4 regions of the Ewingella sp. C233 genome follow, and region 3 is predicted to be linked to each of the others. Evidence: predicted binding sites of a transcription regulator. Region 3 holds the regulator's gene; each other region holds the start of a gene.
What was found. The regulator LexA, encoded in region 3, represses DNA repair genes until DNA is damaged. The targets are predictions, from matches to a motif close to TNCTGTATGTACATACAGNA.
Positions count from the first base shown of each region.

Region 1 (2,205 bases), on a different contig from region 3:
TGGAAGTCTATTTCTATTTCGATATGGACGATGATACGGCGGTATTCCACATGATGGGGCAACCGCAGGAAACCCGTCATCTGTTGGTCCATAACGAACAAGCGGTCATTTCACCAAGCTGGTCGATTCATTCTGGCGTAGGCACCAAACGCTATACGTTTATCTGGGGAATGGTAGGCGAGAATCAGGTGTTTGATGATATGGACCATGTAAAAGTCAGCGAACTGCGCTAATTAACCCGCAGAACATTCCTTTACGGCGGGAGCGCCGTTGCAAAAGTGAGAACAATCATGATCCTCAACGCATTTGATTTAGCAGGAAAAGTAGCACTGGTGACCGGCTGTAATACGGGTCTTGGTCAGGGAATGGCGCTGGGCCTGGCTCAGGCGGGTTGCGATATTGTCGGCGTCAACGTCAGCGCGCCGGACGAAACCGTAGAACGTGTTACCGCACTGGGACGCCGCTTTCTCGATTTACGCGCCGATCTCAGCAGCATTGCCGGCATTCCTCAGTTGATTGAAATGGCCGTCAGTGAATTCGGCCACATCGATATTCTGGTCAATAATGCTGGCATCATCCGCCGAGAAGATGCGATCGACTTCAGCGAGAAAAACTGGGATGACGTTATGAACGTCAACAGCAAAACACTGTTCTTCATGTCACAGGCGGTGGCCCGTCAATTTATCAAACAGGGTAAAGGCGGCAAAATTATTAATGTCGCCTCTATGCTCTCCTATCAGGGCGGCATCCGTGTTCCTTCTTACACCGCGTCAAAAAGCGCTGTAATGGGTGTCACCCGTCTGATGGCAAACGAATGGGCTAAACACAATATCAACGTCAATGCCATTGCACCGGGATACATGGCGACCAACAATACCGAGCAACTGCGTTCAGACGAAGACCGAAGTAAAGAGATCCTCGAACGCATTCCTGCCGGGCGATGGGGCTTGCCGGAAGATGTCATGGGGCCGGTGGTGTTCCTCGCATCAAAAGCCTCTGACTACATCAACGGCTATACCGTGGCAGTAGACGGCGGCTGGCTGGCGCGATAACAATTTTTTGCTCTGAAAAGGCGCAAATTTTGCGCTTTTTAGCAATTTTATCAATCTGTTGACAATTAGTTACAGCGTAACACTTCCCTGATTGTGACACTTTCACATATACTGGATAAAATAACAGTTATTCAGTTCGGAAGTCTCATGACGGCGGAAGGCCATCTCATATTCTCTATCGCCTGCGCGGTGTTCGCAAAAAAAGCACAGCTCTCACCGGAGCTGGCACATGGCGACTGGTGGCATATTATCCCGGCGTCGATGCTGACTTCACTGCTACCTGATATTGACCATCCTAAATCTTTGATAGGCCAGCGTCTGAAATGGGTTTCAGCGCCGATTGCCCGTATGTTCGGTCACCGCGGCTTCACCCACAGTTTGCTGGCGGTGATTGCCAGTATCTTTTTACTGCGCACGCATTTCCCTCACAACTGGGTTATCCCCATTGATGCCCTGCACGCGATGATTATCGGTTACCTGAGTCATATTCTGGCGGATATGCTCACACCTGCCGGCGTTCCCTTGCTGTGGCCATGCCGGTGGCGTTTTCGATTGCCACTGATTAACAGTCAAAAAGGCAACCAGCTTGAGCGGACGTTGTGTCTGGCATTGGTCGCGTTTACCCTGTTCTGGCCCAACTGGACGCCCATTATTAGTGCAATCAAGCCGGAGTCTTTCAGCAGAATTTTGAACCTGATCACTTAATTATGACGAAATATCGACCATATCGTTCTTATTTCATACAAAAAATCCAAAAAGTTATAAACCATTCCTTTTGAATATAATAATTGACTGCAATGACCTGATATTCTGTCGCCCAACGCTACGGGATGGTGCACTCCTCGCTGAGAACACCGGTAAGCAATACATAACGAAATAATGAAAAATTTGGAGATCTGGGTATGAATCTTCCGCTCGTGATTAACGTAGTGGTCTTCGTTGCCCTCCTTTTGCTGTTGGCGCAAACTCGCCACAAGCAGTGGAGTTTGGCAAAAAAAGTCTTAGTCGGTCTGGTGATGGGTGTCGTATTTGGCCTGGCACTGCAGTTGATCTATGGGTCTGATAATGCGGTCCTCAAGACCTCCATTACCTGGTTCAATATTGTCGGTAACGGTTATGTACAGCTGTTGCAGATGATTGTCATGCCGCTGGT
Region 1 covers NZ_JBUZRI010000001.1:1,859,435-1,861,639, forward strand. Annotated here, with positions in the region: gene kduI (5-dehydro-4-deoxy-D-glucuronate isomerase) at 1-233, shown strand, start outside; gene kduD (2-dehydro-3-deoxy-D-gluconate 5-dehydrogenase KduD) at 291-1,052, shown strand; gene ACZRKO_RS08435 (metal-dependent hydrolase) at 1,200-1,757, shown strand; gene ACZRKO_RS08440 (L-cystine transporter) at 1,955-2,205, shown strand, end outside.
Region 1: ACZRKO_RS08435 (metal-dependent hydrolase) is a predicted target of LexA. The motif match lies at 1,162-1,181, and genes of this name have one in related genera.

Region 2 (2,205 bases), on a different contig from region 3:
GCAGCTCGCGCACAGTGCGTTCCAGCACGACACTGAAATGCTTGCGGATAAAGGAAGAGGGACTGTCAGCCAGTTGCAGCGCGGTCTTAATACCCAGTAAATCCAGTTGCTTAGTGATACGCCGCCCGACGCCCCATACTTCATCTACGGGGATCAGGTTCATCAGCTTTCTTTGCCGTAGGGTCTGCGACAAATCCAGCACCCCTCCGGTACCTTTCCATTTCTTCGCCGCAAAATTAGCCAGTTTTGCCAGCGTTTTGGTTGGCGCAATACCGACGCCAACCGCAAGATGATTCTCTTTCCAAATCTTATCCTGCACCTGTTTGCCGAAATCGTGCCAGGAGATGCAGTTATCGATACCGGTAATATCCAGAAAGGCTTCATCGATGGAATAGACGTCCACGGCCGGAGCCAGTAATTCCAGGGTCTCCATGACGCGGTTGGACATATCGGCATACAGCGCATAGTTTGAGGAAAATACCACCACGTTATGCCGCAAAATGGCCTCGCGCATTTTGAAAAACGGCGCACCCATTTGAATCTCTGCCTGCTTGGCTTTTGCGTTGCGGGCAATGACACATCCATCGTTGTTTGACAGCACAATGACCGGACGTCCCTGCAGGTCTGGCCTGAAGATGGTTTCGCATGAGGCGTAGAAGCTGTTGACATCAACCAGAGCAAACATATTCAGCGGGCAGCATAGATGATAAATGTGACCACGCCGAAGATCTCCAGCGCCTCTTCGTTGCTGAAAGTGATCGGCGCAAATTTGGGGTTCATGGGCACCAGTTGGATGGCCGGCCGGGTGCGCAATTTCTTCACTGTGAACTCACCATCTACGGCGGCAACGACAATGTCTCCATGTGCAGCAGTCAGCGAACTGTCGACCACCAGCAGATCGCCTTCATTGATATTGGCATCGGTCATCGAATGGCCGGAGACCCGGACAAAGTACGTCGCGCTGGGATGCGCAATCAGCAGTTTGTTCAGATCCAGACGTGATTCCACGTAGTCCTGAGCCGGTGACGGAAAGCCGCACGCTACGCGATCGAGAAACAAAGGCAGGGCGGTTTTCTGGTGGTGTTCGGCGGGAGTATGGAAAATCATAAAAGCGTCTCATTGTTACTGGTTTTATATACAGTATTAATGAGACGGCGGATGGGATCAAGATGCTTACCACACGTTTTGGGGAAGGGTTTGAAGTTCAGGGAATTTTAGTTGTCTTTACTCACAACGGCAGTCAGTTTTCTTAAAACGCTACGGGCAATTTTCGTTGCATGGCAAGTTTCCCTGACTCGATCTCGATATACCCCCCTTTTTTTAATTCCGAAAGAATCGCCATGGTACGGCTTCTTGAGAGACCTGTTCGTTTGAGAATGAAGCTCATGACGTTAATTTTCTTTCTGTACACCTCAGGATAAACCCAAAGTTCAATCAATAACGACCTGACCTTGAGATATGAGTCAACTCCGACCAACTCTTGTTCGCGGATACTCATGACCATCAACCGGTGAGCAAGAACGCGGGCCAGGTCATGCCATAAATTGTGCTCATCAGCCAGTTCAAGAAAGGTATCAATGGGAACGAAGCTGCATCTGCAGTCTGTTTCTGCATACATGTAATGTTGGGGCCGCGATGGAACATCGTAAAACAGGCTGTAACCATCCACTAAGCCAAGAACCGAAGGAGCAAATATTGTGGACATATGTAATCCATTCTCGCTGTGGCAGAGCGAGGCAATGCCTTCGTGAAAAAGTACCATCCCGGCCCGTTCCTTGTCGGGGCTGAAGTGATAAGTAGACTCGGCGGGTAATACAAACTCTGTGCTGTGTGGGGTAAAGCGTTCGAATAAAGAGTCCAGCGCTAATAATGGTTTTGTTTTCTGCGCGAAACTATATGAGTGCAATGTACTTTCTGGAATAAATTCGGAATCCACATGAAGCTCCTGATTTAGTTTTTATTGCTCTTAAAAATAGTATAGGAAGGTAAGGCAATACCGTCAAAAATAAGTCCCTGCAGATGTTTTTATGTCGTCAGGATATGCTGTTTTTTATAGCAAAGTTAATCCTATTGCACGAAAAATTTATCATGACAGCTAAGGTGAATGACTTTTTTCTGACGATGACATGTCTTGGGTTATTTCATTTTTGGTCTGTTTGTTCCAGTGTAATAGTGGCATTTAACATGAGTATCATTTTTTGGCAA
Region 2 covers NZ_JBUZRI010000001.1:1,027,419-1,029,623, forward strand. Annotated here, with positions in the region: gene umuC (translesion error-prone DNA polymerase V subunit UmuC) at 1-685, opposite strand, end outside; gene umuD (translesion error-prone DNA polymerase V autoproteolytic subunit) at 688-1,107, opposite strand; gene ACZRKO_RS04730 (winged helix-turn-helix transcriptional regulator) at 1,250-1,936, opposite strand.
Region 2: umuD (translesion error-prone DNA polymerase V autoproteolytic subunit) is a predicted target of LexA. The motif match lies at 1,124-1,143, and genes of this name have one in related genera.

Region 3 (2,205 bases):
TTCGTTAGCAATTCGCCGCAAGGATACCAGAAACTGGATTCGTGGTCTGTGGTGATACTCTGTGTGTTTTCTGGGCCTATCTGGCTGCCGCTTTGCTTGCTGCAACCCGGGGGCTTTTAAGTATAAAATGCCGCACACTTTCCGATAAGACGAAAAACACATGAAAAATGAATCTACCGGACTTACCCGTATCGTTAAAGCCGCTGGTTTTTCCCTAAAAGGCCTGAGTGCGGCGTGGAAAAATGAGGCGGCTTTTCGTCAGGAAGTGATCGGCGTGTTGCCCTTCATCATTTTGTCTTTTTTCCTCGATGTGACCAGCATTGAGCGCATCTTGTTAGTGGGTGTTCTGGTGCTGGTGGTCATCGTCGAATTATTAAATAGCGCGGTTGAATGTGCTATTGACCGTATTGGGCCTGAATTCCACGTCCTGTCTGGCCGCGCAAAAGACATCGGGTCTGCGGCGGTTCTGCTGACAATTATACTGGCAGTTTTCACCTGGGTCAGTGTGTTTTGGTCGCATTGGTTCTAAAGCGGAATACAGATTCCATATTTTACTTTAGCATCTGTTTTTATTCACTCTTAGGTTTTCATTCAGGGGTTACCTGTATATACTCACAGCAATACTGTATAAACAATCAGGGGGCGGGATGAAAGCTTTAACAGTCAGACAACAAGAGGTCTACGACCTCATTCGCGATCACATCGCCACCACCGGTATGCCACCAACTCGTGCTGAGATTGCTACGCGCTTGGGTTTTCGCTCACCTAATGCGGCGGAAGAGCACCTTAAAGCACTGCAACGCAAAGGCGTCATCGAGATTGTTTCCGGTGCATCACGCGGTATTCGCCTGCTGATGGAAGAGGAAGAAGGTTTACCACTGATTGGCCGTGTGGCCGCCGGTGAGCCTCTGCTAGCTCAGCAACATATCGAAGGGCATTACCAAGTTGATCCCGCGATGTTCAAACCAAGTGCCGATTTCCTGCTGCGTGTCAGCGGTATGTCGATGCGTGATATCGGTATCCTCGACGGTGATTTACTGGCAGTGCATAAAACGCAGGATGTGCGTAATGGTCAGGTCGTCGTCGCTCGTATTGATGATGAAGTGACGGTTAAGCGTCTGAAAAAACAGGGTAGCGTAGTTCAGCTTCTGCCTGAGAACAGCGACTTCGAACCTATCGTCGTTGATCTGCGTGAACAGAGTTTCAGTATTGAAGGCCTTGCGGTTGGCGTTATCCGCAACGGTGACTGGATCTAAATTACCTGCGACGGTAAAACAAATTTTCTTTTCCGCCGCGGGTGAAATCTTTAGCGGTTATCGCTATTTACCACTCTGGAATAATCCTAATAGTGGCGATTATCGCTGTTATCTGAAGTAAAAACCAAATTCTCAACTACTCTTATTCATGTGGTAAGCACTTACCGTGTTGAAGAAAACACGACAACCTAACCCAAGGTAATAGGAGAATTTGTTATGAATAAGGACCAAACCGAAGGTAACTGGAAGCAGTTTAAAGGTAAAGTGAAAGAAAAATGGGGCAAGCTGACTGACGATGACCTGACTGTGGTGGAAGGGAAACGTGATCAGCTGGTAGGTAAAATCCAGGAGCGTTACGGCTACAAGAAAGAAGAAGCCGAGAAAGAACTCAAGTCCTGGGAAACGGATAACAAATATCATTGGTAAGTCGCAACTCCCCCTTGCGCATCAATGATGCATCCTGAGAAATACGCTGCTCCTACCCGGAAACGCTTTCAGGATGCAAGGTACAGGGACGTACCGACCTTGCTGCAACGCTGAGTAAAAGATTACCCTCCGCAATATTCTTCTTTCCCGCACTATCCCTGTACTACCTTACCAATCTATAACCAGAAACCCTGAATGCATTAACGCTTTTTAGTGACGATAGTATGATCGTGTTCGCAATGCTCATGGCTGTCGCACTGTTCAACCACCTTACACTCTCCGCACAATCCGTGAGCTTCGACAACGGAGTGGCGCAATTCAAATCCTGAATCTATTGCCAGTTTTGCCAGACGTTCTTCGATGCCGTCGGTGGTTTTCTCGGTTACCAGCCCGCAGCGGTCACAGATAAACAGGGCAGAAGTATGGCTTGGCTCTTCAAAGTGGTGGCACAGAACATAGCTGTTGGCTGATTCTACGCGATGAATAAAACCCTGTTCCAGCAAAAAATCCAGCGCCCGGTAAA
Region 3 covers NZ_JBUZRI010000002.1:585,608-587,812, reverse strand. Annotated here, with positions in the region: gene ACZRKO_RS15140 (diacylglycerol kinase) at 161-529, shown strand; gene lexA (transcriptional repressor LexA) at 648-1,256, shown strand; gene ACZRKO_RS15130 (CsbD family protein) at 1,473-1,682, shown strand; gene zur (zinc uptake transcriptional repressor Zur) at 1,883-2,205, opposite strand, start outside.

Region 4 (2,205 bases), on a different contig from region 3:
ATGATTCGCTGCCATATTAATACTGATGGTTTTTTTAGCAATGGGGCTGAGAATAATTTCACTTATAAAGTAATAAAAAATGATTCAGGTTGTTTTTTATACAGACAAAGTGTCGCAATACGTGCGATTTCCCGGCGTTGCCGCCGGGCAAAAGTAAGGGTTAGCGTGGGATCGTTTTGAAGTCGGCCGGAGAGTTGACGATAACGCCGTTAGCGCCCAGTTTTTTGGCCTGTAGGTAATCTTTTTGGTTATTTATACCAATTAAAATAATGTGTGCGTCGCCCTGTGAACGAAAACAATCCATCGCTTCTTTGTCCCATTCGAGCGTGGCTTTTGAGCGCGCTTCGCCGAGCGTAAACTTCTCCACCACTTCCACATCTCGCTGCATTTCCAGCGCATACCAGCGGATTTTCTTCTCCGGTTTTATCTGGCACTCATGGGCCATCGTAATGTTGGCGAGTGCGGTACGGGTGACATCCCGGCTTTCAAAACGCGGCAGGTCGGCGGGCAGGGCGTCGAGATATTTGGCATCGGTCGAGTAGATGCGGGTTCTTGCCAGACTGTGTGTCTCTTGAAGTCCTTTTTCCAGCGCCGCTGCCATGGCATCCGGGGCGGCGTCCGGGGTTTTAATATCAATATAGAACGTGGTTTTAGGAAACGCATTCAGCACGTTTTCCAGCGTCGGAATGCCGATGTTTTTACCACGAAATGGGTGCGAATCGCCGGAGCCAAATGCCCAGCCTGCATCCATTTTGGCGAGTTCTGCCGCCGTATATTGCGAGATTGGTCCCTGTTGATTGGTCAGGGTTTTCAGATCAGACGGCCGGTAGAGCACCGGTACTCCATCTTTTGACAGCTGAACGGTGATCCAGATGGCATCTGCATTATTTTCCAGCGCCAGCTTAATGGCGGGAAGAGTATTTTCCGGTGCGTCAGCGGTACCCCCCCGGTGGGCGATAATCTGCGGGCCATGGGCAGCCGGCGAGGCGAAAGCGGCCGTAGACAAAAAGCAGCCGGAAAGTAATGCACCAAGCAGGAGTCGTGATGGCATTTTCATTGTGGCGGGTTCCATTTTGCGAAAGAGGGCTTTCTGGAAATATACGGGCTGATTGTTGTATTAATATTAAATTCATCACAAAAACTGTTTATAAATAAGTAATTAATCTTAATTTTCCATTATTCATTTTCTAAGTGAATGCTTGGTGTTTTTAACCAGACTCAGGCTGATGAATGAAAAATCGCTGACTTGAATTACCTCTTTTTGACTGTATACTTATACAGTCATTGGGGGAGGGTTATGCGCAAAATTATTCACGTCGATATGGATTGCTTTTTTGCGGCCGTAGAAATGCGCGACGATCCTTCCCTGCGCAATATCCCCATCGCCATTGGCGGCAGCCGCGACCGCCGGGGGGTCATCAGTACGGCGAATTATCCGGCGCGTAAATTCGGTGTCCACAGCGCGATGCCCACCGGCATGGCCCTGAAACTCTGCCCGCACCTGAAAGTGATCCCCGGCAGGATGGAAGCCTATAAAGAAGCCTCTAACCATATTCGTGAAATCTTCTCCCGCTATACTCACCTGATCGAGCCATTGTCGCTGGACGAAGCCTATCTTGACGTGTCCGACACCACGCTTTGCAGCGGTTCGGCGACGCTGATAGCAGCAGAAATTCGTCAGGCAATTTCCGACGAGATCAATCTCACGGCATCTGCGGGTATCGCACCCATTAAGTTTCTGGCGAAGATCGCCTCAGAACTCAACAAACCCAACGGTCAGTATGTGATAACCCCCGATCAGGTGCCGGCGTTCCTGTTGGATCTGCCACTGAGTAAAATCCCCGGCGTGGGGAAAGTCACTGCCCAGCGTTTACAGGAGCGCGGTCTGGTGACCTGTGGCGATGTACAACGTTATGACCTGGCGCAACTGCTGAAAAATTTCGGTAAGTTTGGCCGTGTATTGTGGGAGCGCTGTCAGGGGATTGATGAGCGGGACGTCTCGCCCGAGCGGCTGCGTAAGTCCGTCGGTGTCGAACGCACGCTGGCAGAAGATATTCACAGCTGGGAAGAGTGTGTGGCGCTGATTGAACGTCTGTTTCCGGAGCTGGAAAGGCGTCTGAGTAAAGTCAGTCCGGAGCTGCGTATTGCGCGCCAGGGGGTAAAGCTTAAGTTTCATGATTTCCAGCAGACCACGCAAGAACACAT
Region 4 covers NZ_JBUZRI010000001.1:2,629,123-2,631,327, reverse strand. Annotated here, with positions in the region: gene ACZRKO_RS11890 (glycerophosphodiester phosphodiesterase family protein) at 161-1,051, opposite strand; gene dinB (DNA polymerase IV) at 1,298-2,205, shown strand, end outside.
Region 4: dinB (DNA polymerase IV) is a predicted target of LexA. The motif match lies at 1,264-1,283, and genes of this name have one in related genera.